4 regions of the Congregibacter litoralis KT71 genome follow, and region 1 is predicted to be linked to each of the others. Evidence: predicted binding sites of a transcription regulator. Region 1 holds the regulator's gene; each other region holds the start of a gene.
What was found. Region 1 encodes sigma-54, which starts transcription at its own class of promoters, with help from an activator protein. Its sites were predicted from a motif close to TGGCACANNNNTTGCNNT; they were not measured.

Region 1 (7,108 bases):
TACATGGGAGACGATCTTCCCGACCTCGGGGCGGTGCGGGCCGCAGGCCTGGGCCTGACGGTCGCCGATGCCAGCGACGCCCTCCTCAAGGCGGCCGACTGGCAGTCAAAACAACCGGGGGGGCATGGCGCGGTTCGCGAGGCCTGCGAAACACTCCTCAGCGCCCGCGGCCAGCTCCATGCCGCCGAAGCCGCCTTCGAATGACCGCTACCAAGGGGCGTCGTCGGGTCCGAAAACGACTGTCCATTCCCCTACTCCTGTCGGCGGCGCTGCTGGTGTACACCACCCTTTCGCCCTCGCCGACGCTCATCAAAGAAAGTGTGGCCCCCATGGTCCCTGCGCGTGTGCCCGAGAGTTATGCCACGCAGGTTGCCGTTGATGACTTCGATGTCCATGGCGTCCGTCAGGGCAGCACCGAAGCGTTGAATCTGCGACGCTTTCCCGGTGAGGGCATCGTCGAACTCGATGAACCCAAACGGCACAACTACAGCACCGACGGCGAGTGGGTGGCTAACGCCCGGGAGGGGCAGCTGCGCGAGGAGACTGAAGTCCTGGTGCTGAACGGCGACGTGCGGCTCCAATACGACGTAGAGAACGTGCAATTTCTCACGGAACGCATGATCATCAACATGCCCAAACAGGCCGCGCGAAGCACCGCCAGTGTGCGCATCTGGCAGGGTGACAACGAAACCGTGGCAGACCAGATCTACATCAACCTAAGGGCCCAGGTCGCGTCTCTCAGCGGCGCTGTCAGGACGGTCTATGTCCCCCAAAGCTGACGTAAAAGTCGAATCCTCGACCGCCCGGCAGGGGTACGCCGTGCTGCTGCGCAGGCTCTGCGCTATCCTGGCGCGCTGTGCCATGATCATCGGCGCCTTGGGCTCTTACCCTGCGTTGGCGCTCCCCGAAGATCGTTTGCAGTCCATTGAAATCACCGCTGCCCGCGCCGTGCGGGATGAGCGCGCGGGGTTCACCGTGTACAGCGGCGACGTGGTCATGAAGCAGGGCAGCCTGCACATCCGTGCGGACAAGATCACGATATTTCACGACAGTGAGGCCGCCGATCGCATCATCGCTGTCGGTGAGCCCGCGACCCTGCGCCAGCAGCCGGAGATCGACAAGGGGTTCGTCACCGCAAGCGCCGGCCGCATTGTGTACGAGAAGTCCCGCGAGTGGGTGCAACTGCGAGAAGCCGCGGTCATCGAGCAGGACGGCGCCGTGGTGAGCGGCGATTCCATCGACTACTTCATGGCCGAGCAGCGCGTCCGCGCCGACGCGGCCCCGGAAGATGCCAGTGGACGGGTGCAGGTCATTATCCCCGCCGCGGTCATCGAAGCGGAGACCCGCGACGGTGACGACAACTCTGGCGATAAAAAGGACAGCAACGATAAGAACAGCGAAGCACCGGCAAGCGAGCCCGGGCCGGGCGAGAGTGGGCAGAATCCCCGGGGAGGCGTCGATGGCGACCCTGACAGCCCGTAGTCTTGCAAAAGCCTACCGTGGCCGGGCCGTCGTCAAGGACGTGAGTATTGAGGTACAGAGCGCCCAGGTCGTGGGACTCCTGGGCCCCAATGGTGCGGGAAAAACCACCTGCTTCTACATGATCGTGGGCATCGTGGCCTCGGACGGCGGTGACATTCTGATTGACGATGAAAGTATTACCGCCCTGCCCATGCACGAGCGGGCCCGCCGCGGTATCGGTTACCTGCCTCAGGAAGCCTCCATCTTCCGCCGCATGAGCGTTGGCGACAATATCCTCTCTATTCTGGAAACCCGCAAAGACCTGAGCCGTGCGGAGCGCCGGACGCGCCGCGACGAGCTCCTTGAGGAGTTTCATGTCGGCCATCTCCGGGACAGCCTTGGTCAGGCACTTTCCGGCGGCGAACGCCGTCGCGTAGAGATTGCCCGGGCTCTGGCCATGGAGCCCAAGTTCATTCTCCTGGATGAACCCTTTGCCGGCGTGGACCCCATCTCTGTGGGCGACATCAAGAACATCATCCGCCACCTCCAGACCCGGGGCATCGGTGTTCTGATTACGGACCACAATGTGCGGGAAACACTGGATATCTGCGAAACCGCATTTATTGTGGGCGAGGGCCACATCATTGCCCAGGGCAGCCCTCAGGACGTTCTAGAAAACGCCAAGGTGCGCAAGACCTATCTCGGCGAGAATTTTCGCCTCTAGCTGCCCGGTGCGCTATGCCGCTGGGCGTTACCCATCCGGCTACCCTCCACTGCCCTCCACTGCCCTCCACTGCCCTCCACTGCCCTCCACTGCCCTCCACTGCCCTCAAGCAATCTGCACTATTCTTCCACCACGTTTCATTATTTTTCATTACCATAATGCAATAAGCGAGCCAAGGCGTTGCACGGACCTCGGTGCAGGCCTACACTCAGGTCTATTGGACAGCAATGCACTGTCTCACCGTGGGGATGCGCGCGGGCCCGAATCGGGTCAGAGCGCGCGTAAGAGCGCACCCAGATGGCACAAGACCATCGGTGCGTAGCGCAATAGGGCAGGACTGACGCGCTATGAAGCAGGGACTACATCTCAAGCTCGGTCACCAGCTGACGATGACACCGCAGTTGCAGCAGGCTATTCGGCTGTTGCAACTGAGCACCCTCGATTTACAGCAGGAAATCGAACAGGCGCTGCAGGAAAACCCCATGCTCGAGGTGGAAGAGGAGCAAGCCGATACCCCGGAAAAACCCGACCGCGAAGACTCCGGCAATCACGAAGGCCCCATGGACAACCCTGAACGGAGCGCCAACGTCGACGAAGCCTCCGCCGAGGGAGAATTCGAGGCGAACATGCCCGAAGACCTGCCCGTGGATACGCAGTGGGAGGACATCCTTCCCTCGAGCGCACCTCCCCCATCCGAAGGTGCCGGTGAGGACTTTGACTTCGACAGCCGCAACCGGGGCAGCGAGAGTCTGCAGGATCACTTGCGGTGGCAGCTCAATCTCACCCGCCTGTCCGACAGTGACCGCATCGTGGCCCTGGCCATCATCGATGCCACGGATGCCAACGGCAGGTTCAATAGCAGCGTCGAAGATCTTCTTGAACTTTTCCCGCCGGAACTTGAGATCGAAAAAGAGGAGGTCACCGCCGTCCTCCACGCCCTCCAGCAGTTTGAGCCCGTGGGAGTGTTCGCCCGGGACCTGCAGGAATGCCTGCAGTTGCAGCTCAAACAGCTCGATCCCCAGACACCCTGGCTGGATCAGGCAAAGATTTTGATCAACCGTCACATCAATCAACTGAGCAGCGGCGACTACGCACAGATCATGCGCCGTATGAAACTTTCGGAAGATGATCTTCGCGGCGTCCTGACTCTCGTGCGCTCCCTGGACCCTCTGCCCGGCAAGCAGTTTGGGGACGACGATACGGAGTACATCGTTCCCGATGTCTATGTCAGCCGCAAGGAGGGCCGCTGGGTGGTAGAGCTGAACCCCGACACCGCGCCGCGACTGCGGATCAACGACTACTACGCCGGCATGATCAAGCGCGCCGACAACAGCGCTGATAACAGCTACCTTCGGGACAATCTTCAGGAGGCCAAATGGTTTCTGAAAAGTCTCCAGAGTCGAAACGAAACCATGATGAAGGTGTCTACAGAAATAGTGAGGCGCCAGCGGAACTTCCTGGAGTACGGGGAAGAGGCCATGAAGCCCCTGGTATTGCACGACATCGCGGAGGCCGTGGAAATGCATGAATCGACCATATCCCGTGTAACGACGCGTAAATATATGCACACGCCGCGGGGCATCTTTGAACTCAAATACTTTTTTTCCAGTCATGTGGCCACCACCAGTGGTGGCGCCTGCTCCTCCACGGCCATTCGTGCTCTCATCCGAAAACTCGTGGCCGCGGAAAATCCCCGCAAACCGCTCTCCGACAGCAAGCTTGCGGAACTACTCGAGGGTCAGGGCATTCAGGTCGCCCGGCGGACCATCGCCAAGTACCGGGATAGCCTCACCATTCCACCGTCCAACGAGCGCAAGCGGCTTGTATAAACATGGCGGTAGCCCCTGCGCGCTGCGGCGTGACGCTCGCCAAGCCGTATAAAGATCGATTCAAGGAAAGATCCAACGACAGAAAGACAAGAACGTTGCAAAACACCCAGCGGAAAGAAAGAAAAAGGAGAAGCGCATGCAAATAGTAATCAGCGGACACCACGTCGAAGTCACCGATGCCCTGCGGGAGTACGTAGAAGCAAAGTTCGAACGTTTGCAGCGGCACTACAGTCAGATCAGCAAGTCCGAGGTGACACTCATCGTGGAGAAAATGGTACAGACAGCAGAGGCCACGGTGCATATCGCCGGCAAGGATCTGTTTGCCTCCGCTGACTCGGAAGATATGTATGCCGCCATTGATGCCCTTGTGGACAAGCTTGATCGACAGCTGATCAAGCACAAGGAAAAGAACCGACCCCACTAAACGCCAGGGAGCTTTTTGAATTACCCATGTCAGCAATCCCGACCATGAGCCCGGAAACACCCCACGCCGCCAACAGCGTCAGCGATCTGCTCACGCCGGCACGCAGCCTGTGCCGCATACCCGGGGGCAGCAAGAAGCACCTCTTTGACCTGGTTGCGGAGGTACTGGGGAGTGACCGGGATGAGTTCCACCCGGATGAGCTGGTCGCCGGCATGCTGGCACGGGAAAAACTGGGAAGCACCGCTCTGGGCAATGGCATCGCGATACCTCACTGCCGTCTCAGGGACTGTGAGACGCCCTGCGGCGTGCTCCTGACCCTGTCCAGCGGTGCGGACTTTGATGCGCCGGATGATGAAGATGTGGATCTTCTCTTTGCCCTGGTGGTACCCAGCGAGGCGACCCAGGAGCATTTAAACCTTCTCGCAGATCTGGCGCGGCTTTTCTCCCAGGCGGACTTCCGGGAGGCCCTTCGCCACTGCGGCAGCAACGAAGAGCTGTTTAACACGGCGACAAACTGGACCGCAGGCAGCGCCTAGTGGACCTGATCATCATCAGTGGTCGTTCGGGATCCGGGAAGAGTACCGCCCTGCACCAGCTGGAGGACGAGGGTTTTTACGCCATCGACAACCTCCCCGCTTCCCTCCTCCCCGCCCTTGTGCGGGAGACGGGACCGGGCCTCCCGGAACAGTTTCGGGGCATTGCCGTGTGCATTGACGCGCGCAACGCTTTTCGTGACCTTCAGGGCTTTAATGCTGCCCTGGCCTCCCTGCCGGAGTCGGTGCAGCCGCGGATTCTTTATCTGGACGCCGATGAAGCCACCCTGATCAAGCGTTTCAGCGAGACCCGGCGACGCCACCCCCTGACCAACCAGAAACTACCGTTGGCCGAGGCCATACGCTATGAAAGTGAACTTCTGGAACCTTTGGCCGCGCAGGCAACCCTCACCCTCGATACCCGGACCATGACCATCTATGAGCTTCGGGATGCCATCCGCCAGAGACTGGTGGGCTCCGAAGCAGAGGAGATGGCCATCCTCTTTCAGTCCTTTGGTTTCAAGCGGGGCGTACCCGGCGATGCGGACCTGATTTTTGATCTACGACTGCTTCCAAACCCTCACTGGTCAACCGAGCTGCGCCGGAAAACCGGCGAAGATCCTGACGTTGTCGCCTACCTTGAGGACCACGATATTACCGGGCAGCTGTTTCAGGATATTGCGGGTTTTATCGAACGCTGGGTGCCCGCCTACCAGAAGAGCAGTCGCAGCTACCTCACCGTCGCTCTGGGCTGCACAGGCGGCCAGCATCGCTCGGTGTATATGGCCAGGCGCCTTTATAACCATTTTCAGGGCCAACTCGCGCAACTTCAGCTTCGCCATCGGGAGCTCCAGTAGGCAGCGCCATGATCGAGAGCGAGCTCAATATCATCAATAAGCTGGGGCTTCACGCCCGCGCCGCTGCCAAATTTGTCAGCTGTGCCAGCCGCTTTGGAAGCAGGATTCAGGTCGGTAAGGGTGGAGAGTGGGTGGACGGCAAGAGCATCATGTCCGTGATGATGCTGGCCGCGGGCCAGGGCAGCACCCTGGCCCTCCGCGTCGATGGTGACGATGAGGCCGCGGCCACGGAGGCGATACATGCCCTTGTGAACGACTACTTCGGCGAAGGCGAATGAACACCCTGCAGGAAGATCAGAAGCGCTCCCGGGATAGCGTTTCCCGGGCTTTGGAGAGCGGCACCCTGGCCGATGTTCGCCGGCTCATTCGAGTCATGGAACCCGGCGAGGTCGCCCATATCCTCGAATCCTCACCGCCGCGGTACCGCCATGTGCTCTGGCAGCTGCTGGAGGGTTCCCAGGAAGCCGAGGTGCTCAACGAGCTGGGAGAAGAGCTCAAACTCGATTTTCTCCAGAGCATGGGACCGGATCAGGTCGCCCAGATAACGGAAGAGCTGGACGACGACGACGTCGCGGATATTCTGCAGCAGCTCCCCGAGGCCTTCACCCAGCAGGTGCTGGATGAGATGGATGAGCAGGACCGCTCCCGTCTCGAGCGGGTGATGGTTTACGACGAGGACACCGCCGGTGGCCTCATGAACACCGACACCATTTCCATTCGCGCGGATGTGACCCTTGACGTGGTCCTGCGTTTTCTCCGGCGCCACGAAGAAATACCGGAGATGACGGATACGCTCATCGTGGTCAGTCGCGACGATCATTACATCGGACTCCTGCCCGTGCGCACGCTCCTGGTATCCGACCCCGGCTGCTCCGTGCGGGAACTCATGCTCACCAAGCGCAAACCCCTCCACACGGACATGCCCGACAGCGAGGTGGCGCGGCTGTTTGAGCGCAACGACTGGGTCTCTGCCCCCGTGGTCGATGGCGACGGTCTCGTTGTGGGGCGAATCACCATTGACGATGTGGTGGATGTTATCCGCGAAGATGGTGACCACTCCTTCATGTCCATGGCGGGCCTGGATGAGGATGACGACACCTTCGCACCGGCCATTAAAACCGCGAGGCGTCGGGCGCTGTGGCTGGGTATTAATCTTCTGACAGCGTTTATTGCGTCCTCCGTGATTAATATGTTCCAGGGCACCATCGAAAAGGTTGTTGCCCTGGCCGTGCTTATGCCCATCGTCGCGTCCATGGGCGGTATAGCCGGCACGCAGACGC
Region 2 (7,108 bases), 1.4 Mb from region 1:
AGGGCATCAAAGAGATCGAATACCTGATCGACCACCCAGTCCGGGCGCGCGCCCGGGCGGTCCACCTTGTTAATCACCACGATAGGCTGCAGACCCTGGGCAAAGGCCTTGGAGGTCACAAAGCGCGTCTGGGGCATGGGGCCGTCCACCGCATCTACCAGAAGGAGCACGGAATCCACCATGGACAGTACCCGCTCCACCTCACCACCGAAATCGGCGTGCCCCGGGGTATCAACGATGTTGATGCGGTGATCGCCATAGGTGATCGCCGTGTTCTTCGCCAGGATGGTGATACCGCGCTCCCGCTCCTGATCATTGGAATCCATAATGCGCTCGGCGTCCGCGTTGCGTCGGTCCAGGGTTCCCGACTGCCTGAGGAGGCAGTCGACCAGGGTGGTTTTGCCATGGTCTACGTGGGCAATAATGGCGATGTTGCGGAGTTTCTCGATCACAGCGATAGTCCGGCCCCGGCGCAGTAAGCGGTATCCGGCAGCTCTTTAAAAGAATTGGGGGGCTAAAAAAGGGCGCGATTATAGCCGCGGAATGCCAGCCTGCACAGCGCCGTTAGGTGGCACAATGCACACCTCCGGCAATGCCCGACGGCGCGGCGCGTCATTTTGGTGCAAAGGCGCACCATGAGGTGGCAAAATGACGCAAAGGTGGAGCGCTCTCGTACAAAACTTCATCTATATCAATCGCTTGGAAACAGCACCGCTGTGGCACAGGACTTGCTGTTTCCTAAGGCACTTTTACTGTTAAGGTGCATGTCCCCGAAGGCCTCGTGCCTCAGGCGTGAGTAGCACCTATTTTCCCCACTGGAGGACCCACAATGTCAGAGAAGACTCTGAACCTGATCAAAGAAAGCGAAGCCGGCTGGGTAGACCTGCGCTTCACGGATACCCGCGGAAAAGAGCAGCACGTCTCCATCCCGTCCAGCGAAGTCGACGAAGACTTTTTTGACGGCGGCAAGATGTTTGATGGCTCGTCTATCGCTGGCTGGAAAGGCATCAATGAGTCCGACATGATCCTCATGCCCGACGATAGCAGCAGCGTCCTGGACCCCTTTACGGACGACACCACCGTTATCCTCCGCTGCGACATCGTTGAGCCCATGACCATGCAGGGCTATGAGCGCGATCCACGCTCCGTTGCCCATCGCGCCGAGGAATACCTGAAGTCCACCGGTATCGGCGACACCGCTTACTTCGGTCCCGAGCCCGAGTTTTTTGTATTTGACGATGTGAAGTGGCACGCCGATATGTCCGGTGCCGGCTACTCCATCAACTCCGAGGAGGCCGCCTGGGCCTCCAACCACAGCTTTGACGACGGCAACATCGGCCACCGTCCCGGCGTGAAAGGGGGCTATTTCCCCGTACCGCCCGTCGATTCTCTCCACGACATTCGTGCCGCCATGTGTGCTGCCATGGATCAGATGGGACTGCCCATCGAAGTGCATCACCACGAAGTGGGCACCGCGGGCCAGTGCGAGATTGGTGTGAAGTTCAACACCCTGATCAAGAAAGCCGACGAAGTACAGATCCTCAAGTACTGCGTACACAATGTAGCCCATGCCTATGGCAAGACTGCGACCTTTATGCCCAAGCCCCTCGTTGGTGACAACGGATCGGGAATGCATGTGCACCAGTCCATCAGCAAAGACGGTGAGAACGTGTTCGCTGGTGACGGCTATGCAGGGCTGTCCGAGACGGCGCTCTATTACATCGGCGGCATCATCAAGCATGCCCGTGCCCTCAACGCCTTCACCAATGCGTCGACCAACAGCTACAAGCGCCTGGTGCCGGGTTTTGAAGCACCGGTCATGCTGGCCTACTCTGCACGTAACCGATCGGCGTCAATCCGCATCCCCTACGAGCCCAGCCCCAAGGGCAAGCGCGTGGAAGTGCGTTTCCCCGATCCCACAGCCAACCCCTACCTGGCTTTCGCAGCCATGCTGATGGCGGGCCTGGACGGTATCCAGAACAAGATCCACCCCGGCGATGCCGCGGACAAGGATCTTTACGATCTGCCCCCGGAAGAAGGCAAGGCCATCCCCACCGTGGCATCCAGCCTGAGCATGGCCATGGAAGCCCTGGATGCGGATCGCGCATTCCTTACGGCGGGGGGCGTGTTTACCGACGACATGATTGACGGTTACATCGCTCTCAAGTCTGAGGAGATCGAAACCCTCGATATGACCACGCACCCCGTGGAATTTGACATGTACTACTCCGTCTAAGCACCCACGGAAAGTACGCAGAAGCCCGCTTGGACAGCGGGCTTTTTTTTGGTTCATCGCGCCTTTCCGGGAAAAGCGGATTTAATCTTGAGGAAGAAGTAATCGCTATCACGATATCCGTAGGCCATTCGTTTGATGACCTTGATGCGGTTATTCACACCTTCCAGCACGCTCGTGTTTAGCGGGTAAACAGCACTGGCAATAATGCCCTCGGCATACGGTTTCAGGTTCTTTGCAAAGCGCCTGAGCGGCTCAATCCCACTTGCCAGAGCCTGGTTGTACCAATGCGTCCAACGCCATCGAGCGGCTCGTTCGTTCTTGGCATACCAAAGCTGCTTTAGCTGGCTCTTCATCAGATATGTGATCATCAAGGGTTGGTTGATCGCCAAGAGCTCGTTGAGATCCGCCGCCTGCCGTTCGTCTAGATTTTCCGGGTTGCGCAGTAGTAGCCATCTAGATTGCTTCACCGCTCGACGAGCCGGCCTGTCCTGCCGTAACGCATTCGCCTGATCGACTCGCACACGATCAATGACTTCACGGCCGAACTTGGCCATCACGTGGAAGAGATCGTAGACCACGCGCGCCTGTGGGCAGTGCGCCTGCACTTCCAGGTCCATAGCCGTGTTCTGATCCATTGCAACGGCTTCAATATGCTGGCAATGCTCACCCAGCCAGACAAAGAAGGGCCTGACCGCTTCGCGAGAACGGCCTTCGCCGACCCACAGTACTTGCCGCCGTTCGGCGTCCATCACAACACTGGCGTAACGATGCCCCTTGAATAACGCGAATTCATCCATCACCAGATAACGCACGCGGCTCAGGTCTAGGGGCGGCAGCTCGCGCCCCAATCGAGCCTTATCGATCGCCTTGAGCGTATGCCAGTGCAGGCCTGTCAGTTGGGCGACGTGTTTGATCGGCAGCAGTCGTAACAGCACCTCCGCGTGAAGACGCATGCGCTCCGTCATGCGAGCACGGGGCGCTAGCCAGGAGAGCCGTTCGCGGCCCACACCACAGCGCTGGCAGCGCACGCGCCTGACAGGCACATCTAACCATACGCGATAGTCGAACAGATCGCGGTCTCTCACCCGTCGATACTGCGTATCGTGAACCTTTGGACACAAGGCCCCGCACTGCGCGCACGCCGGAGCTTGCGCTGGATCGGGAGCGAGATGGATAACACAAGTGCTGGAGCCCAGAGTCTTCGAGGAGATAGGAACAAACCCTTCCCAGGCGAGGCCAGGAAACGTAGCATCAAGCATGGCGGCGGTCCTTCGGTCGGCTGTTTGGTTGCACTTACAACCTAAACCGATTGGCTGTCCGCCTCTACTACTTGCTATATCCCGCTAATACGCGATGAACCTTTTTTTTGCCCGGCGATCTGCTACTTTTTGCCCGACGATCTGCTACGGTAAGCGTTATCTTCTGGAGAATTGCTATGGTCGGTTCGCAAAAAACGCCCCTTTTTTCAGCGACTAACCGCGTAATCAGCGCGATAACCGTTGCCGTGGCTCTTGTGGCCATTGCGCCCGTGAGTTTTGCCTGGGGCCAGGTTTACAAAGTCATCGACGATGAAAACGGCGTTGTTTTCACCGATAGCCCCCAGACCATGGACACGACGGGTAAGCAAAGCGTCGAGAAGATAGAGATGCAGGAAATTAACACCGCCACCCCCGTGGAAATGCGTCCACCGGCGCCCGCGGCCCCGAGCGCCGACGCAGAATCAGCGGCCGACGCAGAACCAACAGTGACCATTGCCTCCCCTGCCGACGAAAGCACCATCGCCATGGGACCGGGCAATTTTTCTGTCAGCGCTACGGCAACTCCGCCCCTGTCCCGAGCCGAGAGGCTGGTGCTGCTCATTGATGGCAGCCCCCGGGGAGAGCCCCAGTCTTCGGGAAGCTGGTTTGTGGAGGGCGCTATGCGTGGCCCCCATGACCTGGTGGTCCAAAGGACAACGTCCCGAGGCAAAGTTATTGCCACCTCCGACTCCGTGCGTATCTACGTTTTACGCCCCTCGATCATCGGCCGCTAAGCGACCCCAAACATCCTGCACCGACTTGGTGCAATTGTCCGGATCTGATCATTGCTGCCCTGCACAACGAATGAACATTGTCTTTCTTACGTAAGCTTGTAAGCACTCACTATCAATAAAAGGCCTATATAACAGAAAGCCATGGCGCCTAACTGAAAACCAAGGACATGGCGCTATTTTTGCTTCATTATTAAGCACAGTGAGCCAAAGGGTTGCCCCACGGCGCCAGATGCTGCAACAGGACATCATCGATAACATCAACAGCGGCATCATCGGACTGGATGCCGACTATCGCGTGCGCCTGATAAATCCCGCGGCCGAGGCTCTCCTACAACTTTCCGAAGCGCGCATCCTCGGCGTCAAGATCTGCGAACTGGACACCCATGACGTGCCCTGGCGGGCCACCCTTGATCAGGCGGCAAGAGAGGGTCGGGCCATTGTCCGGCGAGGACTCTCCCTGGATACCCGGGATGGCAAACCTTCCTTCGCCGACATTGTGGTCTCCCCCATGAGGGAGGTCTCCCGCCTCGCCTTCCTCATCGAAATGCAGCCCGTGGACCGCCTTCTGCGCATCAGTCGAGAGGAGAATCTCATGAGCGCTCAGGAAACCACGCGTACCGTGGTCCGGGGTCTGGCCCATGAGGTCAAAAATCCCCTGGGAGGGATTCGCGGTGCCGCCCAGCTTCTCGAGCGGGAGCTGCCCAAGGGCTCCCTTCAGGAATACACAAACATCATCATTCAGGAAGCGGACCGCTTACGGGATCTCGTGGACCGCCTTCTGGGTCCCAACAAAGAGCCGGCCCTGGTGAGTCTGAATATTCACGAGGTACTGGAGCACGTGCTCCAGCTTGCTGTCGTAGAAGCGGGAGAGCGCCTGGCGGTGCTGCGGGACTACGACCCCAGCCTTCCCCCCGTCAAGGGCGATCGGGGCCTTCTGATCCAGGCCCTCCTCAACATTATCGGCAACGCGCTCCAGGCCACGGAAAACCAACCCCAGTGCGCTCTTACCCTGCGCAGCCGCTCCCAGCGGCAGTTCACCATTGGGGAGCGACGTCACCGTCTGGTATGCCAGATCGACATTATCGACAACGGCCCGGGCATTCCCGATGCACTCCGGGACACGCTTTTCGTGCCTATGGTCAGTGGCCGCGCCGAGGGCACGGGATTGGGCCTGTCGATTTCTCAATCCATCGTTCACCGGCACGGCGGTCTCCTCAGCTGCGAGAGTCATCCGGGAGAAACCTGTTTTACCATCCACCTACCCATGGAAAACTGACATGCAAAATTCTGGCGCCGTATGGATCGTCGATGACGATCAATCCATACGCTGGGTTCTGGAAAAAGCCCTGACCCAAGCGGATATTGCCCGGGAATGCTTCGCTGATGCGGAGTCCATGCTCCGTCGCATGGAAAACGAACTGCCCGACGTCGTTATCAGCGACATTCGCATGCCCGGCATAGACGGTTTCGAGCTGCTTCAGCGTATTCGGGAGAACCATCCCGATCTTCCGGTGATCATCACCACTGCGCACTCGGACCTCGACAGTGCCGTGGCGTCCTATCAGCAGGGCGCTTTTGAATATCTGCCAAAGCCCTTCGATATTGACGAAGTGGTGGCCGTCGCCGAGCGGGCCCTGGCCCAGGCACGGGAGCGTAACCGTTCCAAACCCAAAAGCGTCAGCAATACCACGCCCACACCGGAAATTATCGGCGAAGCGCCGGCCATGCAGGAGGTGTTCCGGGCCATTGGTCGCCTGGCGCATAGCAACATCACCGTATTGATCAACGGCGAATCCGGCACGGGCAAAGAGCTCGTAGCCCATGCGCTCCACCGTCACAGCCCCCGCGCCGACGCGCCCTTCATTGCTCTTAATATGGCGGCGATTCCCCGGGATCTCATGGAATCAGAGCTTTTTGGCCATGAAAAAGGCGCCTTCACGGGAGCAAACGCCCGCCGGGAGGGCCGCTTTGAGCAGGCCAACGGCGGCACGCTCTTTCTCGACGAGATCGGCGACATGCCCGCAGAAACGCAGACACGGCTGCTTCGCGTGCTTGCGGATGGCGAGTTTTACCGGGTCGGCGGCCATACCTCCCAGCGCACGGATGTGCGGATCATTGCGGCAACGCACCAGGACCTCGAGGGCCTGGTGCGCAAGGGCGATTTTCGCGAGGACCTGTTCCACCGCCTGAACGTCATCCGTATCCACATCCCCAAGCTCTCCGAGCGCCGCGAAGATATCCCGCGTCTCATGGAGTTTTTCTTTGATAAGGCGGCGAAGGAACTCGGGGGCGAGCCCAAGATTCTTCTGCCGGAGACGGAGCAGTTTCTCAGCTCATTACACTGGCCCGGCAATGTGCGACAGCTTGAGAATACCTGCCGATGGCTCACGGTGATGGCCTCGGGACGGGAAATTCACCTGTCGGATCTGCCGCCGGAACTGGGCCGTGACAGCGAGGAGACCGCGGGAGAGCAGGATCTGCAATGGCAGGAGCTCCTCTGCCAGTGGGCGCGCACGGAGTTGGTCAGTGGCAAGCAGGATATCCTCCGCGAGGCCATTCCGGCCTTTGAAAAAGCATTGATTGAAGTGGCCCTGGCTCACACCCGGGGTCGCAAGCGCGATGCCGCAGAGTTACTGGGCTGGGGCAGAAACACCCTGACGCGAAAAATGAAAGAACTGGAAGGCGGTGACGCCTAGATGCTCCACGTCGCCCTCTACGAGCCCGAGATACCCCCGAACACGGGGAACATCATGCGCCTCTGTGCCAATACGAGCTGCCCCCTGCATCTCATCAAGCCCTTGGGCTTTTCCCTGGAGGACAAACAACTGCGCCGCGCGGGC
Region 3 (7,108 bases), 850 kb from region 1:
GTCTACCGGGACGCCCGTGTGTCCGTCGCGCCTCTTCTTTTCGGCAGCGGCATGAAGGTAAAAGTCCTCGACGCCATGGCCCGGGGCATGCCCACGGTGACGACACCCGTGGGAGCCGAGGGCGTGGACTACATCAACAATCGCCACCTTTGCGTTGCCCACAATGCCGAAGACATGGCCCTGGCAACACTGCAGCTGCTGAAGGACGAGGCCCTCTGGACCCGTATGCGCGATGAATCCCGCCAGCTGATCAGGGAACGGTACACCTGGCGGCAGCTGTTTTCGAGCATGCACAACGCTCTGGATTCTGCACTGCTCCTGAAGCAGGCCGGAACCGCAGACAGCGCTGAAGAGCATCAGCCAGTCCTTCAACATGTCTGAAGGCATTGCAGCGCGCAGGCTTTTACCCGCATCCGGGCTCCCGGCGGCGCTATGGAAAGCCGGGACCCTGGCAATCAGCCGGGGTACAGGCATGGCCGCTCAGATGGCGGTGCAAGTCGCCGTGGGCGCCCTCGCTGGGCCCGCGGGCATTGGGGCGCTGCAGCTTCACATGGCCTGGGGCAGCCTCCTTGGCGAACTCGTGGGGGCGGGCGAACCCACGCGAGCGCTCCGTGATCACTCTCTGCATCATCAACGGGAGTCGTCATTGAAAGAGGGCTTACTCAAAGCCAGCAAAACAATTCTGAAGTACTCGGGGGCACTGGCCGTTCTCGTCATGCTGTTGGTGCTTTCGGGTCTTGCGGAGTCCCTCGGCCTGAGCAGCGACGCTCTTTTGCTATCCATTGTGGTTTCCGCGCCGCTGTTCGCATTGACGCGACTCTTCGCCGAAACCCTCAAAGCCCTGAATCAGGCACTTTGGGCGGTGAGCCTGGAAAACTCCGTCATGCCCCTCGTGATTCTGGGCACTTGCGGACTCATTGCCCTGGAGGTCCTTGTCGTTTCTCAGGCCATCATCTTGAGCGCCGCCGTCGTCGGCCTGCTCCTGGGACTTTGCCTCATGACGGCCTCTTTGCTGAAAAGCCGCAGAGACCGCGAAGGGCGCGACCCGCTTTCCCAAAGCACCACCGAAAACCCCGCAAAGCCTGACGCCCTCCATGTTCCGGGAGAGACCCTGCACTTCTGGTTGAACGGCCTGTTTAACATCGCATTCCTGCAGCTCCCCTTCCTCATCATGCCGTGGCTTGTGTCGGTGGAGGAGGTGGGTCGCTATGCCGTGGCGCACAAGTTACTCAATGTCATCACCACGCTGCTTATTCTGCTGTCCGCAGTTTACGGACCGAAGTTTGCGCGCGCCGCCGCGACGACTGACCGGAAAGAACTCGCCGGGCTCCTCGCAGCCACGCAGCGTATTTCCCTTGCCATCTTCATACCCGCTGCGGCCGCCATGCTGAGTTTCGCGGATCCCCTGGCGAAGCTCTTCAGCCTGAGTGCCGGGAGCCTGCTGCCCCTCTTGCTGCTGCTGTGCACCGGCCAACTGATCAACGCAGCGACGGGTCTGTCGGGCGTGCTGCTCAATATGAGCGGCGCCGCCCATCTCGAGTTTCGCGTGCTGACGGTCAGTTGCGTTACCACCCTCGTTCTCGCAATCCCCCTGGGACTCTATGGCGGCGCCCCGGGCATTGCGGCTGCCATCGCCGGCGGAATCTCCCTGAGAAACATCCTTAGCTATATCGCGGTTCGACGCCATATCAACAGTCTTGGAGCTAACACCCCATGAAAACCCTGGACTTCATCATTATTGGCGCACAAAAATGTGCAACCACCACCCTCTTCGAACTCCTGCGGCAGCATCCGGAGGTCAGCATGCCCCTGGAGAAAGAGGTTCCCTTCTTTCATCAGCGGGAATGCGATGCTGCCGCCTGGTCTGCCTTCGCAGATCAGTACTACCCGGAGGGCGAGAACAAGACCTGGGGGAAAGCGAGCCCCCAATACATGGCCGACGAAGCGATACCCGCTCGCATTGCTGCCCTCATGCCCGGCACCCGCCTCATCGCGGTGCTTCGAGACCCCATCGATCGCAGTCGCTCCCACTTTCGCATGGCCCTGCGGCGCAACACCGAGACCCGCTCCTTTGACGAAGCGATGCGGGACAGACTGACGCCTGAGGCCCTGGAGACCGCGCGCCAGGGCACTGCGCCCACGCACAGAAATGGCTATGAACCCGAGGGTGAGTTCTATCTTGCCTGGAGTGAGTACGGGCGCATTCTCACGCGCTATCGCCAACACTTTTCTGAGGAGCAAATGCTGATTCTGTACACCGATGAACTGGAGAACGACCCCCGGGGTGTACTCACGCGCGTGCTGAAGTTTCTGGATCTGGGGACCGACTTTCAGCCCCGAGGCCTGGGCGAGGTGATGCACGCCGGAGGCGGTGGCGCCCGGGTTCCCCACGGACTGCGGGTCTGGCTGAGGGAGCGCACCCTGATCGCCGCGTTCTGGAATCGGGTGCCGCCCCAGCAACAGGGACGGATCCGCTTTCTTTATGAGCGCTGGAACAGTCGCAAGCGCAAGGACCCTCTCCCCCTTCACCACGCCACGGAACAGGCACTGCGCCAGCACTTTGCCCGGGATGCGGAGCTCATTGAATCCCTGGGGATCCCAAGCCCCCCGTGGTCCGGGGACTATAAAACGGCATAAGATCTAAAAACTCACCGACCGTCGTTGCAATATGCGAAATTTATCCTTGCATATTGCAATGCAGTAAGAGAGGAGCTCGTTACAGGAACACCAAGACAAAACACAAGTCGTTGATTTAACTATATTTTCTATATTGGCATCAGCATTGCTCTGTTATGGGAAACAAAACCCAGAGTACAGAGACGTGATTTCCCGGACCGCCCCAAGAACCTTACGCCCAACGCTGCACGGCCTCCTGAGCCTGATACTGCCCATGGTTATCGGCTACGGCGCACCCTCCTCTGCCCAGGACGATTACCTTCCCTTCGTCGAGCCTCTGCAGGTGACGCAAAAGCGCGCCTATTACAACGCCGCTCCCGCAGGCCAGGACGAGCCCCTCAGCGTACCGAGCTCGCCGATCACGGTCCCCGTAGAGGTGGTCATCGACGAAGAATCGCGCCTCGAGGCCCTGGCGCGGGAAAAGCAGCAAGCCCTGTCCCTCGACGAGAGCGCGCAGGATCAGGCGCTCAGCGATGAACTTGAGCAATTTGGCTACTCCATCTTTAACCGCTCGCCCAGCACCTTTGCGCCGGTAGAGGGCATTCCCGTGCCCTCGGACTACCGCATCGGCCCGGGAGACAACATCGTCATCCAGCTCTTTGGCAAGCGTAACGTCCAGTACAACCTGGTGGTCACCCGTGAAGGCAAGATCCTCATACCCGAGTTCGGTCCCGTTACCGTTGGCGGTATGAACTTTGATGATGCGGAAACTCTGATTACCACGGGTTTTGAGCAACGCATGATCGGCGCCCGCGCGGTGGTCACCATGGGCAAGCTCCGCACGATTCAGGTTCGCCTTGCCGGCGACGTGAAGCAGCCCGGCATCTACACCATCGGTGGCTTATCCAGTCTTATTGATGCCCTGCTCACCACCGGTGGTGTTGCCGAGACCGGCACCCTGCGCGATATCCAGCTGATTCGCGGCGGAAAGATCGTCACCCGTCTGGATCTCTACGAGCTTCTCCTCGCAGGCAAGAGCGACAGCGATGCCTTTCTTCGCCACAACGACACGATTTTTGTCCCCGCCATTGGCGAGATTGTTTACCTGGGCGGTGAAGTTCAGCGTCCGGCCATCTACGAACTCCAGGGTGAGAGCACCCTGGGTGATGTGCTGGACATGGCCGGAGGCATGCTGCCCACGGCCTCCCTGGAGGAGTCCCTCATTGAGCGTATTCAACAGGGTGGCAGCCGCACCGTGATCGACTTCCAATCTCCCGGGACCGGCAAGAACCGCAGCGCGATTCTCGCAACGCCCATGCGCTCCGGCGACGTCGTACGCATTCTTCCCCTGGAGGATCGCCTCGATGCCGTCGTGCTACTCGACGGACAGGTGGAGCGGCCCGGCGCTTACCAGTTCGAAGCGGGCATGCGTGTTTCCAGCCTCCTTCGCGATACCCGGGCGCTGCTCCCCGGCGTCGATATGAACTTTGCCCTGATCGAGCGCGAGGATCGCCAAAGCCTTCAAAGCTCCGTGATCTACATTTCCCCGAAAGCTTCTTTACAAAGCCCTGGCAGCGATAGCGATTACTTACTTCAAGCCAGAGACCGCATCCGTCTTTTTCGCGTCAACGAAAACCGCGAGGACGCGCTTGCGGCCTTGAGAGACAAAATTGTCCGTCAATCCACGGACCCCCGCGCTGCCAATCTTCTGGAACTGCGCGGCGCCATTCGTCACCGCGGCCAGTTCCCCCTTGATGAGAATGCGCGACTCCTTGACGCCCTGAAAATCGGCGGGGGCCTGCAAAGCGGCGGTGACTACAATCACGGCGTCATCGCCCGCACGGCGCTGCCCAGCCTGGAGTTAAAAACCCTGCCTTTCAGTATTGCCGCTGCCCAGCGGAATCCTGGCAGCGAGGACAACCCCCGTCTGAAAGCCGGCGATCGCATCTACTTCCTTGGCGAAGACAGCGCCCGCAGTCAGCTCCTCGGCGAGGTGACCCAGCGTCTCAAGGAGCAGGCGCGCTACGGCGATGTAGAGCGTGTTGTCAGCATTCTCGGGGAGGTACTGAGCCCGGGAGAATACCCCCTTGTGGAAAACATGCGCGCCAGCGATCTCCTGTGTACCGCCCGGGGCCTGTCGCGTCGTGCCGATGGTCTCAGCATGCAGCTGTCCCGCCGCAACATCGCCGATGACTCGCTGCAACACGAGTCCCTTGATACCCGCGAACTCGTGGCCCTGTGCGCCGATCTTCACCGCGCCCAGCGAGGCGCCCTGAGCACCATGGAAGAAAGGGCCTTTCGCGGGCGCTACAACAACGAGACGATTAATCCGGCCCTGCAGCCACGGGATCAACTCGCGGTCAGCCTTCGGACCGGCTGGAGTGAGACCGCATCAATTACCCTCCGCGGTGAGATTGTGAAGCCGGGTGTCTACGCCATCGGTCCCGACGAAACACTCTGCGAGGTACTGCAACGCGCGGGCGGGTTGACGGAGTCCGCCTACGCTTTTGGCGCCGAGTTCACACGCCAGTCCGTGCGGGACATCCAGCAGGCGACCCTGGATGAGCTCCATGAGCAGTTGGATGATCTGATGGTCGAGCTTTCCCTGTCCCACTCCTTCCGCAACGACGAGAAGTCCTCGCACGAGTGGGGGGGCAAGCAGGACACGCTTCGCGTGATACAGCAACTTGAGCGCGCCGAAGCGACGGGCCGCATGGTGGTAAACCTGGACCGGGTGCAGCGCTGTCGCAGTCGTGACGCCCTGGCTCTGGAGAACGGCGATGAGCTCATGGTGCCGCGCATGCCGAATCACGTGCAGGTCTCGGGACAGGTCTACGTGGCGACCTCGCATCTCTATGACGAAGATCGCAGTATCAAGGACTACGTAGAGCTCTCCGGCGGCTCCACGGTATTGGGCCGTCTTGATCACACCTACGTGGTGCAAGCCAACGGCGAGGTGCTGAACCTCAAAGGCAAGCGCAGCTCACGAAAAATCGCCCGGCAAAACGTGATGCCCGGTGCGCGTATCTACGTCCCTATCAATGTTGATCGCATGAATCCAACGGAGAAGGCCCAGTCCTGGGTGAGCACCCTCGCCCAGGCCGCCATTCTTGCCGGCATCGTACTGTAAGCGGAGAAACCCTGATGACAAGCCAAAACACCACGGTGGATCTGCAGCACACCGCCGCCGCCAACCTCGACCTCATGCCCTTCGTGAACGCGCTGCTGCGCGCCAAGTGGCTGCTCCTCATCGCCTTCATCGCGGGTGCGAGCCTCGCCGCCTGGCTCTCTTTCACCACGCCCTACACCTATGTCGCAGGCGCCAAGGTAAGTATTGTGGATATCGAAGATCCCGGCGGGGTATCCCCCGACGACCGTCGTGCCTCCGAGGTGCTGACCCTCGTGGAGCATGGTTTCGTCATGGGAACCACGCGCGATAACTACAGCGAAGTCATGATGGCGCGCCTGCGTTCGCGAAGCTTTACCCTGCACTTCCTCGAGACTCACAATATTTATCGTCACTTCTATCCCGCCAAGTGGTCCGAAGAAACACAATCCTGGGAAGAAGGCTTCACCCCGGATGTGGGAGAAAGCTTTACGCGCTTCCGCGATGAAATCCGCATGATTACCGTTGATGAAGAAACGGACATCGTTACCGTATCCATGCGCTGGCCGGAACCCACGGTGCCCCGGGACTGGGCGAACCTGTATGTGCAGACCTTCAACGAATACATGCGCAACCGCACCCAGGAAGAGGTTCTGCGCAAGCAGGCGTTTCTGGAAGATACCCTTCGCAAATCCGACGTCGTGGAAATCCAGAAATCCATCTACCGCCTCATTGAGGCGCAGACCGCCATCATGATGCTGGCGAATGCACGGGAAGAATACGTTCTTGAAATTATTGATCCCGCGGCGCGCCCCTATCGCAGCGTCAATATGTCGCGCAAGAAGAAGGTGCTCGTCGGCGGCATCGTTGCCCTGATGCTCACGATGTTCGCCGTGCTGGGCGTCACCCTCCTGATGCAACTCTGGGCCAGCTTTCAGTCCGCCCGGGCCCTGCACCTACAACACAACTCCACCACTGACTTTTCCTGAGGAATCACCATGAGCTCTCTCATCTTCAACCCCGGCCGCGACTGCTTCAATTCCATGGGAATACCCGTGGACAATCTGACCCTTGAGAACGCCGTGGAACAAGTCATTGCTATGGCAAAAGCACGGGATGGACGGGCACGCCTCGTTTCCACACTGAATGCTGACTTCCTCGTGAACAGCCTGGGCACCGCCTTGTCGCGTCCCCGCCATCCAGAGCTTCTGGAGGTGCTACGAAGTTCAGATCTGGTCACGGCGGACGGTTTCCCTATTGTCTGGCTGAGCCGTCTCCTGGGACGTCCGATTTCCGAGCGGGTGTGCGGTTCGGACATGGTGCCGGCTATTGCCGGGAGAGCCGCTGAAGAAGGCCTCAGCATTTTTTTACTGGGTGGCGCTGCGG
Region 4 (7,108 bases), 2.1 Mb from region 1:
CACCCCGCGCGGTCAATGGTATGACCAGTGCCGCCGCCATCATGAATAACGTGCATGCGGATCTCGAAGCCTCGGTCATGGAATCCCTGCGCGAAAACGATGCGGAAATTACCGACAGAATCGCCGAGCTGATGTTTGTCTTTGATGATCTCGCGGCGTTGGATGATCGCGGTATGCAGCGCCTTATTCGGGAAATTTCCGTAGATACCCTGGTCGTTGCACTGAAAGGCGTTGATGACGAATTGCAGGAAAAATTCTTTGGGAATATGTCGTCCCGGGCCGCCGATATGCTCCGCGAGGACCTGGAGGCAAAAGGTCCCATGAAGCTTGCGGAGGTAGAGGCGGCGCAAAAGGAAATTCTGGGTACCGCCAAACAGTTGGCAGACGAAGGCGAGCTTATGATTGGCAAGGGCGGAGATGACTTTGTCTGAGTCCGATCAGGCCGGGGACCGCTGGTCACCGTCGGTGCTCGACGCCCTGTCACAGGCGGGAGCCCCCGGGGCGCGCGCGGCGAATGCGCAGGCCGCAGCGATTGACGAAGAGGCGGAACGTCGTAAGGGTTTTGATAAAGGCTACGCCGAAGGTCTTGCCGCCGGGCGGGCCCAGGCCGAGAGTATTGTCGGCGAGCTGCGCGCGCTCCTGGACGCCATGGCAGCACCTTTTGAGGATACGGATGCGGTGCTCCTCAGGGAGCTTCTTGCGATCACCGAGCGCGTAGCGAGGGCGGTGGTTCGCCGGGAGCTGGAAGCAGGCGTGGATATAGAGCAGGTTTTGGCCGATGCTCTGGCGGCTCTCGGGTCCGTGTCGGTACCCGTGGAGTTGCGCCTGAACCCCGAGGATGCGGCGCTTTGCCGGGACCTGGGCCTGGTCACGGATGAGCGCTTCACAGTTCATGAGAGTCCGGGTATGCAGCGCGGGGGATTGCAGCTTCGCGCCGGACACAGTTTTGTCGATGCGTCCGTGGAATCGCGCATCGAGGCTGCCCTGGGAGCGCTCCGTGCCGATGCCGGGGTTCCCGAGGAACTGGAGGATACGCCGCAGGCGGCAACCGTCAGAGAGAGTGCCTCTCCCGATCTCTCGTCCGAGGAGATGTGAGAGGCATGTCCTCGGGCCTGACCCATCGTCAGCTACAGCAACAGCGCGTGGGGCAGCGACTGCACACCCTCGCTGCTCATGTGCACGCGCCGAAGCTTCTCTGTGAAGGTCGGCTTATGCGTATGGTCGGCATGAAGCTCGAAGCAGAGGGCTGTGATGGCGCCATTGGCGAGCGCTGTCGCGTGGTGAGTGGCAGTACCGTGGTGGACACGGAAATTGTCGGCTTTGCCGAGGGAAGGTTGGTGCTCATGCCCGAGGGCGATGTGTCGGGCCTGCAGCTCGGCGCGCGGGTGCAGCCCCTGGGCGAGCGCGCGACCGTTGCCGTTGACGAACAGCTGTTTGGCAGGGTCATCGACGGCGCCGGTCGTTATCTTGATGGTGGGCCTGCGCCCCATTGCAGCCACAGCGTGGCCTTGCGGGCAAAAGCACTCAACCCCCTGGACCGTCGCCCCATTCGGGAACCTCTGGACGTGGGTGTCAGAGCTATCAATGCCTTTCTGACCATGGGCAAGGGCCAGCGCCTGGGGCTCTTCGCGGGCAGTGGTGTCGGCAAAAGCACGCTCCTGGGCATGATGACCCGCCACACCGAGGCCGATGTCATTGTCGTGGGCCTGGTGGGAGAGCGGGGTCGCGAGGTACGGGAATTTATCGAGGATATTCTGGGGCCCCAGGGGCTCGCCCGGGCTATCGTTGTTGCAACGCCTGCGGATTACCCGCCGTTGATGCGGGTGCATGGCGCCTGGCGCGCCACGGCGATTGCCGAATATTTCCGCGATCAGGGCCGTGATGTGCTCCTGCTGATGGATTCCCTCACCCGCTTCGCTCAGGCGCAGCGGGAGATCGGACTGGCTGTTGGAGAACCCCCGGTATCCAAGGGTTATCCGCCGTCGGTGTTTTCCTTGCTCCCTAATCTGGTGGAGCGGGCAGGGAACGGTCCCGAGGGGTCCATCACCGCGGTATATACCGTGCTGGTGGAGGGTGATGATCACAATGACCCCATTGCCGACGCCGCCCGGGCCATTCTCGATGGTCATATTGTGCTCTCGCGCCAGGTGGCGGATTCGGGCTTGTTTCCTGCTATCGATCTGGAGGCGTCCGTGAGTCGGGCCATGCCCGGTATTGCTGATGAGGGGCAGCAGGACCTTGCCCGGGCCCTGAAAGAGCTATACTCGGTGTATCGTCAGAACCGGGATTTGATTTCCATTGGGGCTTACGAACATGGCAGTGATCCAAAGATTGATCAGGCCCTCCGCGCCCACGAGCCCCTTCGCCAGATCATTCGCCAGCCCCAGCATCAGAAGGTGGATATGGCGCAGAGCCTTGGCGATCTTCAAAACACGGCGCGACATCTTGGTAATGGAACAGCGGCAGGCTGATGGAGCTCGATAAACTCGACAAGGTGGCCATGCTTGCGCGCTCCCAGGAGAGTCGTGCAGCGGGCACTCTGCAGCGAAGCCAGCAGGCTCTGGATCAGTCTGCCGCCCGCCGCTCCCAGCTCGAACAATTCAAACAGGAGTACGAGCAGCGTCTTCAGGCGATGGCGAGCACCGGGATGGATGCCCGGCAGCTGGCGGACTACCGCCTGTTTCTTCGCAACCTTAACGACGCTATCAGCCACCAGGATCAGGAGGTGAGTCGCAGCGAGGCAGAGCTGGAGACGCATCGGGAGGCCCTTGTCGATCGGAGTCTGCGACGTTCCAGCGTGGATGAGCTTGTGAACCGCGGGCGCCTCGATCTTCTTCGCGAGACGGACAAGCAGGAGCAAAAGCAGAGCGATGAAATGAGCCTCCAGCGTCACGATTCGGGTGCCTGAATTGGCATAGGCTTTGCTCTGTTGATGTAAGTCGATCGTTTGAAACAGAAGAGGCCGTCATGGCAGACCGTGTTAACTCGCCCTTGCTCACCGTAGCTCCCACGGAGACTGCGGGGGTAAAAGCCGCTAAAGTCGGCAATTATCAAGCTAAAAGTGGCGAAAATAGCGCGTTCTCCAAAGTTCTGGACGGTCAGCGATCCCGCGACGCTCAGTCAGAAAAAAGCACCGACGGGCAGGCAGGAGCGGAGAAAGCCGCCGGCAAGGCTTTGCCGCAGGAAGGGAAAGACACTGCCGAAAGCACTGCGCGCGAGGCTGCCAGCACTCAAGCCACAGAAGCCACTGCAGCGACAGTCAAGCCCGATCCCCGCTCTGAAGGGGGTGTAGCGAGCATGGAAGCGGGGTCCAAGGCCGATACTACCGCTGTATCTTCCTCTGCGCCCCGAGAAACCACGCCGGCCCCAATGGCCTTTTCGGCCAGCCTTTCGCCCCTCGCGCCAGGTGAATCTGCTGCCGGGTTAACCCCTTCGGATGCTCAGCCAATAACTGTGCCGGCGGGGTCAACCGCCGTGGGTGAATGGCCGCTACCCGGTCAGGGTGATGCAAAAACACCGGGAGATGTCTCCCTGAAAACCGCGGAGCCATCCGCGGTCAACGGGTTGGTAACGGCGAGCACCCAAGCTGCGGCCGCAGGGAAGGGCGGTGAGCTCCTGTCGGCATCCGGCACTTCGGCGCCGCCGGTGTCGCTGTCTCAGGGATCGCCAGAGCTGTCTTCTGCAGCCAGTGCGCTTGTGTCTGCTGCAGAGACGGTCAAATCCGGAGCGAATCCTAATTCGAATTCCCCTGTGGTGACCCCCGGGGCGACCACCGCAGCAGTTAACGGGTCGGTAGCAGCGACCGCGGAGACGGCCGCTTCCGCCACGGCAGGCTTTGTTTCCAAACCTCTGACGGGAGCGGAGGCTGCGGATCCTAACCGGAGCCCGTCTCCGGGCGACGCCCTCGCAATGGATACCCGGCGCGCCGTGACGGCTCAGGCCTCGGGCCCTACAAGCGTGACGGATGTCCTGAATCGCAGCACCGTAGACTGGTTGCGTTCCGGCATGGGCTCTGAGCATACAGGGCAGCGCTCCGTCGCAGAGATGCAGGGTGCGACCTTGAGCGACATCTCCGGCGGTGCTGTCTCAACACCTCGGGGTGAAGGACTGACACCGACGGGCGCAACCCCGGCCACCGCGGTGCTCAGTCCCTCTGTCGGCGCTACGCCGCCATCGGCTACGCCAGCGACCGCCGCCGTGCCGGAATACTCCCTCACGCGGGCGCCGGATGATGGCGAGTTTCCTGGAGAGCTCACGGCCCGAATGAAGACCCTGGTGCGTGACGGTGTGAGAGAAGCGCGTCTGCAGCTACACCCTGCTGAACTCGGTCGCCTGCAGGTGACCGTGACCACCGAGGGTGATCAAACCAAAGTGGTGTTCACCGCCGAAACCCTCGCGGCCCGGGATGCTATTGAACAGTCCATGCCCAGACTTCGGGAGATGCTGGAGCAGAGTGGTCTGCAGCTGGCCCAGTCGGACGTGGGGCAGGGTGATCTCGGCCGTGGCAGTGAGAGTGGTGAACGGGGTGAGGGTAAGTCTTCAGCGGATGAAGCCGCTGTCGCCGATGCTGCAGACAGCGACGATTCCCGGTCGCTGATTTATGACGCCGGCAAGGCGCGCATCGACACCTATATTTAAACCGAGTGCCGGAATCCCTCGCGCAAGCCCAATCCAGCTGATCTTAATTTTCAGGCCGATCTGAGCGTCGCCATGACGCTCCCCGCGTCTGTACCGCCGGTGATCTCCGCGGGGAATCGTTTTCTCCGGGCGTCTTTCGTTCTACCATCTTTCCCGGGACCTTAACGGGGTTGCTGAAGGGTGTGTGTTTACTGACGTCCGGGTCATTTTAAGACGTCAAAATACCGGCGCCCGGCAACCCCAAGTATCTGTAACTCATTGTATTTATGGTGGAAATTTCCACTGGTATGGCAATTGCTGAGTCTTCTCCGTGTATTCCTGCGCGGCGGACCAGCGAAAAGCCGATGACACGGGAGAGAACAAATGGCTGACAAAGACAACTTGAACCTGGGTGGAGATGCTCCGGAAGCCGAAAAAAAGTCCGGAGGCAAGGGAAAGTTAATCATTGTCATCGTGGCGGTTGTCGTTTTGCTTGGAGGTGGTGCAGCGGCGTTTTTGTTGCTCTCCGGCGGCGACGAGGCAGAAGCGGATGCCGTTGAAGAGGTCGTCGAGGAGGCTCCCAAAGTGCCCCTGTATCTGGACGTTGAAAAGCTCCTGGTGAACCTGGAGTACAAGGGAAAAACCCGCTACGTCCAGGCTGAGATGCAGCTTATGGGCTATAGCCAGGACGCCATCGATCAGGCATCCCGGGATATGCCGGCGATACGCGACGGATTGATCACGTTGTTCAGTGTGCAGGATTTTGGGGCACTGAAAACCATAGAGGGCAAGGACGCACTGCGTGCGGACGCGCTCAAGGCGGTAAATCAGGCGCTGGGGCTGACACCCCCGGACGGTATCGAGAAGATTTACTTCGAGAACTTTGTCTTGCAATGATCATGGAGCGGGAATGGCCAGTGAAGACGTCCTGACAGAAGGTGAGATCGATGCGCTCATGGAAAGCGTTGACGACGACACCTCGGCGGCTGATGCTGCTGACGATGGCCAATTCCGTCGCTTTGACTTTGCCGCGCGGGAGCAGTCACTGCTCCGCGAATTTACCGCCCTCGGGCCTCTGGTGGAACGTCACGCAGAGGCACTGGGGGAGGCTCTGGAATCCGGATTCTCCATTGAGTTCACTGTCCGTGGTGATACCCCCTCCCTGTTAACCGTTGCTGATGCGGTGGCGTCTCTTGAGCGCACCGTTGCGGTTAGCACTACCACGCTCTCGCCTCTGGCGGGTCCCGTGTTCGCCATCGCCCCTGCTGATCTGCTGTCGTTTGTCGTCAACGCCTATTTCGGTGGTGGCAGCGGTGGCCCCGCGGAATCTGCGCGCAGCAATCTAACTCCCACGGAGCTGCGTCTTGCCGAGCGTATTGCGGAGTTTCAGCTCAGCAGCATGATCAATTCCTGGGTCGACAAATTGCCTCTGGAGGCCGGGGAGATCAACACCCTCGGCATGCCCGATCGCCTGGAAATGTTGCCGGCTTCGGAAATGCTGTTGCGTATCGCTTTTACCCTTAGCGCCGGAGATTTTTCCAGTGCGCTCAGCGTGATGCTTCCCTTCGCCGCGCTGGAGCCCTACCGAGAGCGCTTTGCGCCGCCGCGGAAACAGGATGATGTATTCGAGGGGCAGACCTGGGAACCCTTTTTTCGCCGGGAGTTGCCGGGCATTGAATTGGAAGTGGCCGGTGTGCTGGCGACGCAATCCATCGCATTGGCAGACCTCCTTGAACTCGAGGCCGGCGCGGTCATACCCCTGGCTCCGGCGGAGCAGGTCAGTTTGAAAGTCGACAACGTCACCCTGGCAGAGGGACGTTACGGCAGTTTCGACGGCGTAAAAGCCGTGCAACTCCATCGGTTGGCCAGTCTGCTGTTTCCCGCAGCAAGTTAAGGCAAGGAGAACACAATGAGTGATGAACAAGCGACAGACGCCGTAGCAGCTGAGCCTCCCGAGGAGCTTCAGAGCACGGCACCTCCGGCGGCAGCAAGTGCCGGTGGCAAGATCGATCTGGATCTGCTCATGGATGTGCAGGTCACTCTGTCCGTAGAGATCGGCCGTACAAAGTTACCCATCAAGGATCTCCTGGCATTGAACCAGGGATCCATCGTCAGTCTGGACCGGGGCGTGAAAGAGCCTCTGGATCTGATGGTGAACGGCACCCTCATTGCCCGCGGTGAGGTGGTGGAATCCGCCGGGCAGTTCGGTCTGCGGCTCATCGATGTCGTCAGTCCGTCGGAGCGACTCAAGAAACTGAAATGAAGACCTTGCGCTCACCATTGCCGGTTTTGCTCATGCCGCTGATTGCGTCGCGAAGCCTTGCCCAGGAAAAGGTGCAGGAAACCGCGCAGGAAGCGGTGGGCATCGCAAAGACGGGCAGCTCCCCGGAGCTCTTCAGTGCCGGTTACCTGTTTCAGGTCCTCGGCTCCCTGGTCCTGGTGTTCGTATGTCTTTTTGCCGTGGTTTATTTTCTCAAGCGCTTTAACGGCA

Region 2: a site for sigma-54 is predicted at 4,437-4,454, ahead of glnL (nitrogen regulation protein NR(II)). Genes of this name have one in related genera too.
Region 3: a site for sigma-54 is predicted at 2,772-2,789, ahead of KT71_RS18925 (SLBB domain-containing protein). Genes of this name have one in related genera too.
Region 4: a site for sigma-54 is predicted at 4,922-4,939, ahead of KT71_RS05100 (flagellar basal body-associated FliL family protein). Genes of this name have one in related genera too.

Annotation. Positions count from the first base shown of each region.
Region 1 covers NZ_CM002299.1:3,330,165-3,337,272, forward strand. The annotation lists gene KT71_RS15175 (KdsC family phosphatase) at 1-204, shown strand, start outside; gene lptC (LPS export ABC transporter periplasmic protein LptC) at 201-779, shown strand; gene lptA (lipopolysaccharide transport periplasmic protein LptA) at 763-1,482, shown strand; gene lptB (LPS export ABC transporter ATP-binding protein) at 1,460-2,185, shown strand; gene KT71_RS15195 (RNA polymerase factor sigma-54) at 2,533-4,014, shown strand; gene hpf (ribosome hibernation-promoting factor, HPF/YfiA family) at 4,151-4,438, shown strand; gene KT71_RS15205 (PTS sugar transporter subunit IIA) at 4,465-4,974, shown strand; gene rapZ (RNase adapter RapZ) at 4,974-5,828, shown strand; gene KT71_RS15215 (HPr family phosphocarrier protein) at 5,837-6,106, shown strand; gene mgtE (magnesium transporter) at 6,103-7,108, shown strand, end outside.
Region 2 covers NZ_CM002299.1:350,913-358,020, reverse strand. The annotation lists gene typA (translational GTPase TypA) at 1-452, opposite strand, end outside; gene glnA (glutamate--ammonia ligase) at 830-2,236, shown strand; gene KT71_RS01690 (ISL3 family transposase) at 2,290-3,495, opposite strand; gene KT71_RS01685 (Ig-like domain-containing protein) at 3,672-4,268, shown strand; gene glnL (nitrogen regulation protein NR(II)) at 4,498-5,544, shown strand; gene ntrC (nitrogen regulation protein NR(I)) at 5,546-6,964, shown strand; gene trmL (tRNA (uridine(34)/cytosine(34)/5-carboxymethylaminomethyluridine(34)-2'-O)-methyltransferase TrmL) at 6,965-7,108, shown strand, end outside.
Region 3 covers NZ_CM002299.1:4,184,798-4,191,905, forward strand. The annotation lists gene KT71_RS18910 (glycosyltransferase) at 1-381, shown strand, start outside; gene KT71_RS18915 (lipopolysaccharide biosynthesis protein) at 374-1,717, shown strand; gene KT71_RS18920 (sulfotransferase family protein) at 1,714-2,637, shown strand; gene KT71_RS18925 (SLBB domain-containing protein) at 2,822-5,746, shown strand; gene KT71_RS18930 (GumC domain-containing protein) at 5,761-6,711, shown strand; gene KT71_RS18935 (WecB/TagA/CpsF family glycosyltransferase) at 6,721-7,108, shown strand, end outside.
Region 4 covers NZ_CM002299.1:1,088,123-1,095,230, forward strand. The annotation lists gene fliG (flagellar motor switch protein FliG) at 1-431, shown strand, start outside; gene KT71_RS05080 (FliH/SctL family protein) at 418-1,095, shown strand; gene KT71_RS05085 (FliI/YscN family ATPase) at 1,101-2,471, shown strand; gene fliJ (flagellar export protein FliJ) at 2,471-2,908, shown strand; gene KT71_RS05095 (flagellar hook-length control protein FliK) at 2,968-4,638, shown strand; gene KT71_RS05100 (flagellar basal body-associated FliL family protein) at 5,002-5,514, shown strand; gene KT71_RS05105 (FliM/FliN family flagellar motor switch protein) at 5,528-6,511, shown strand; gene fliN (flagellar motor switch protein FliN) at 6,527-6,880, shown strand; gene fliO (flagellar biosynthetic protein FliO) at 6,877-7,108, shown strand, end outside.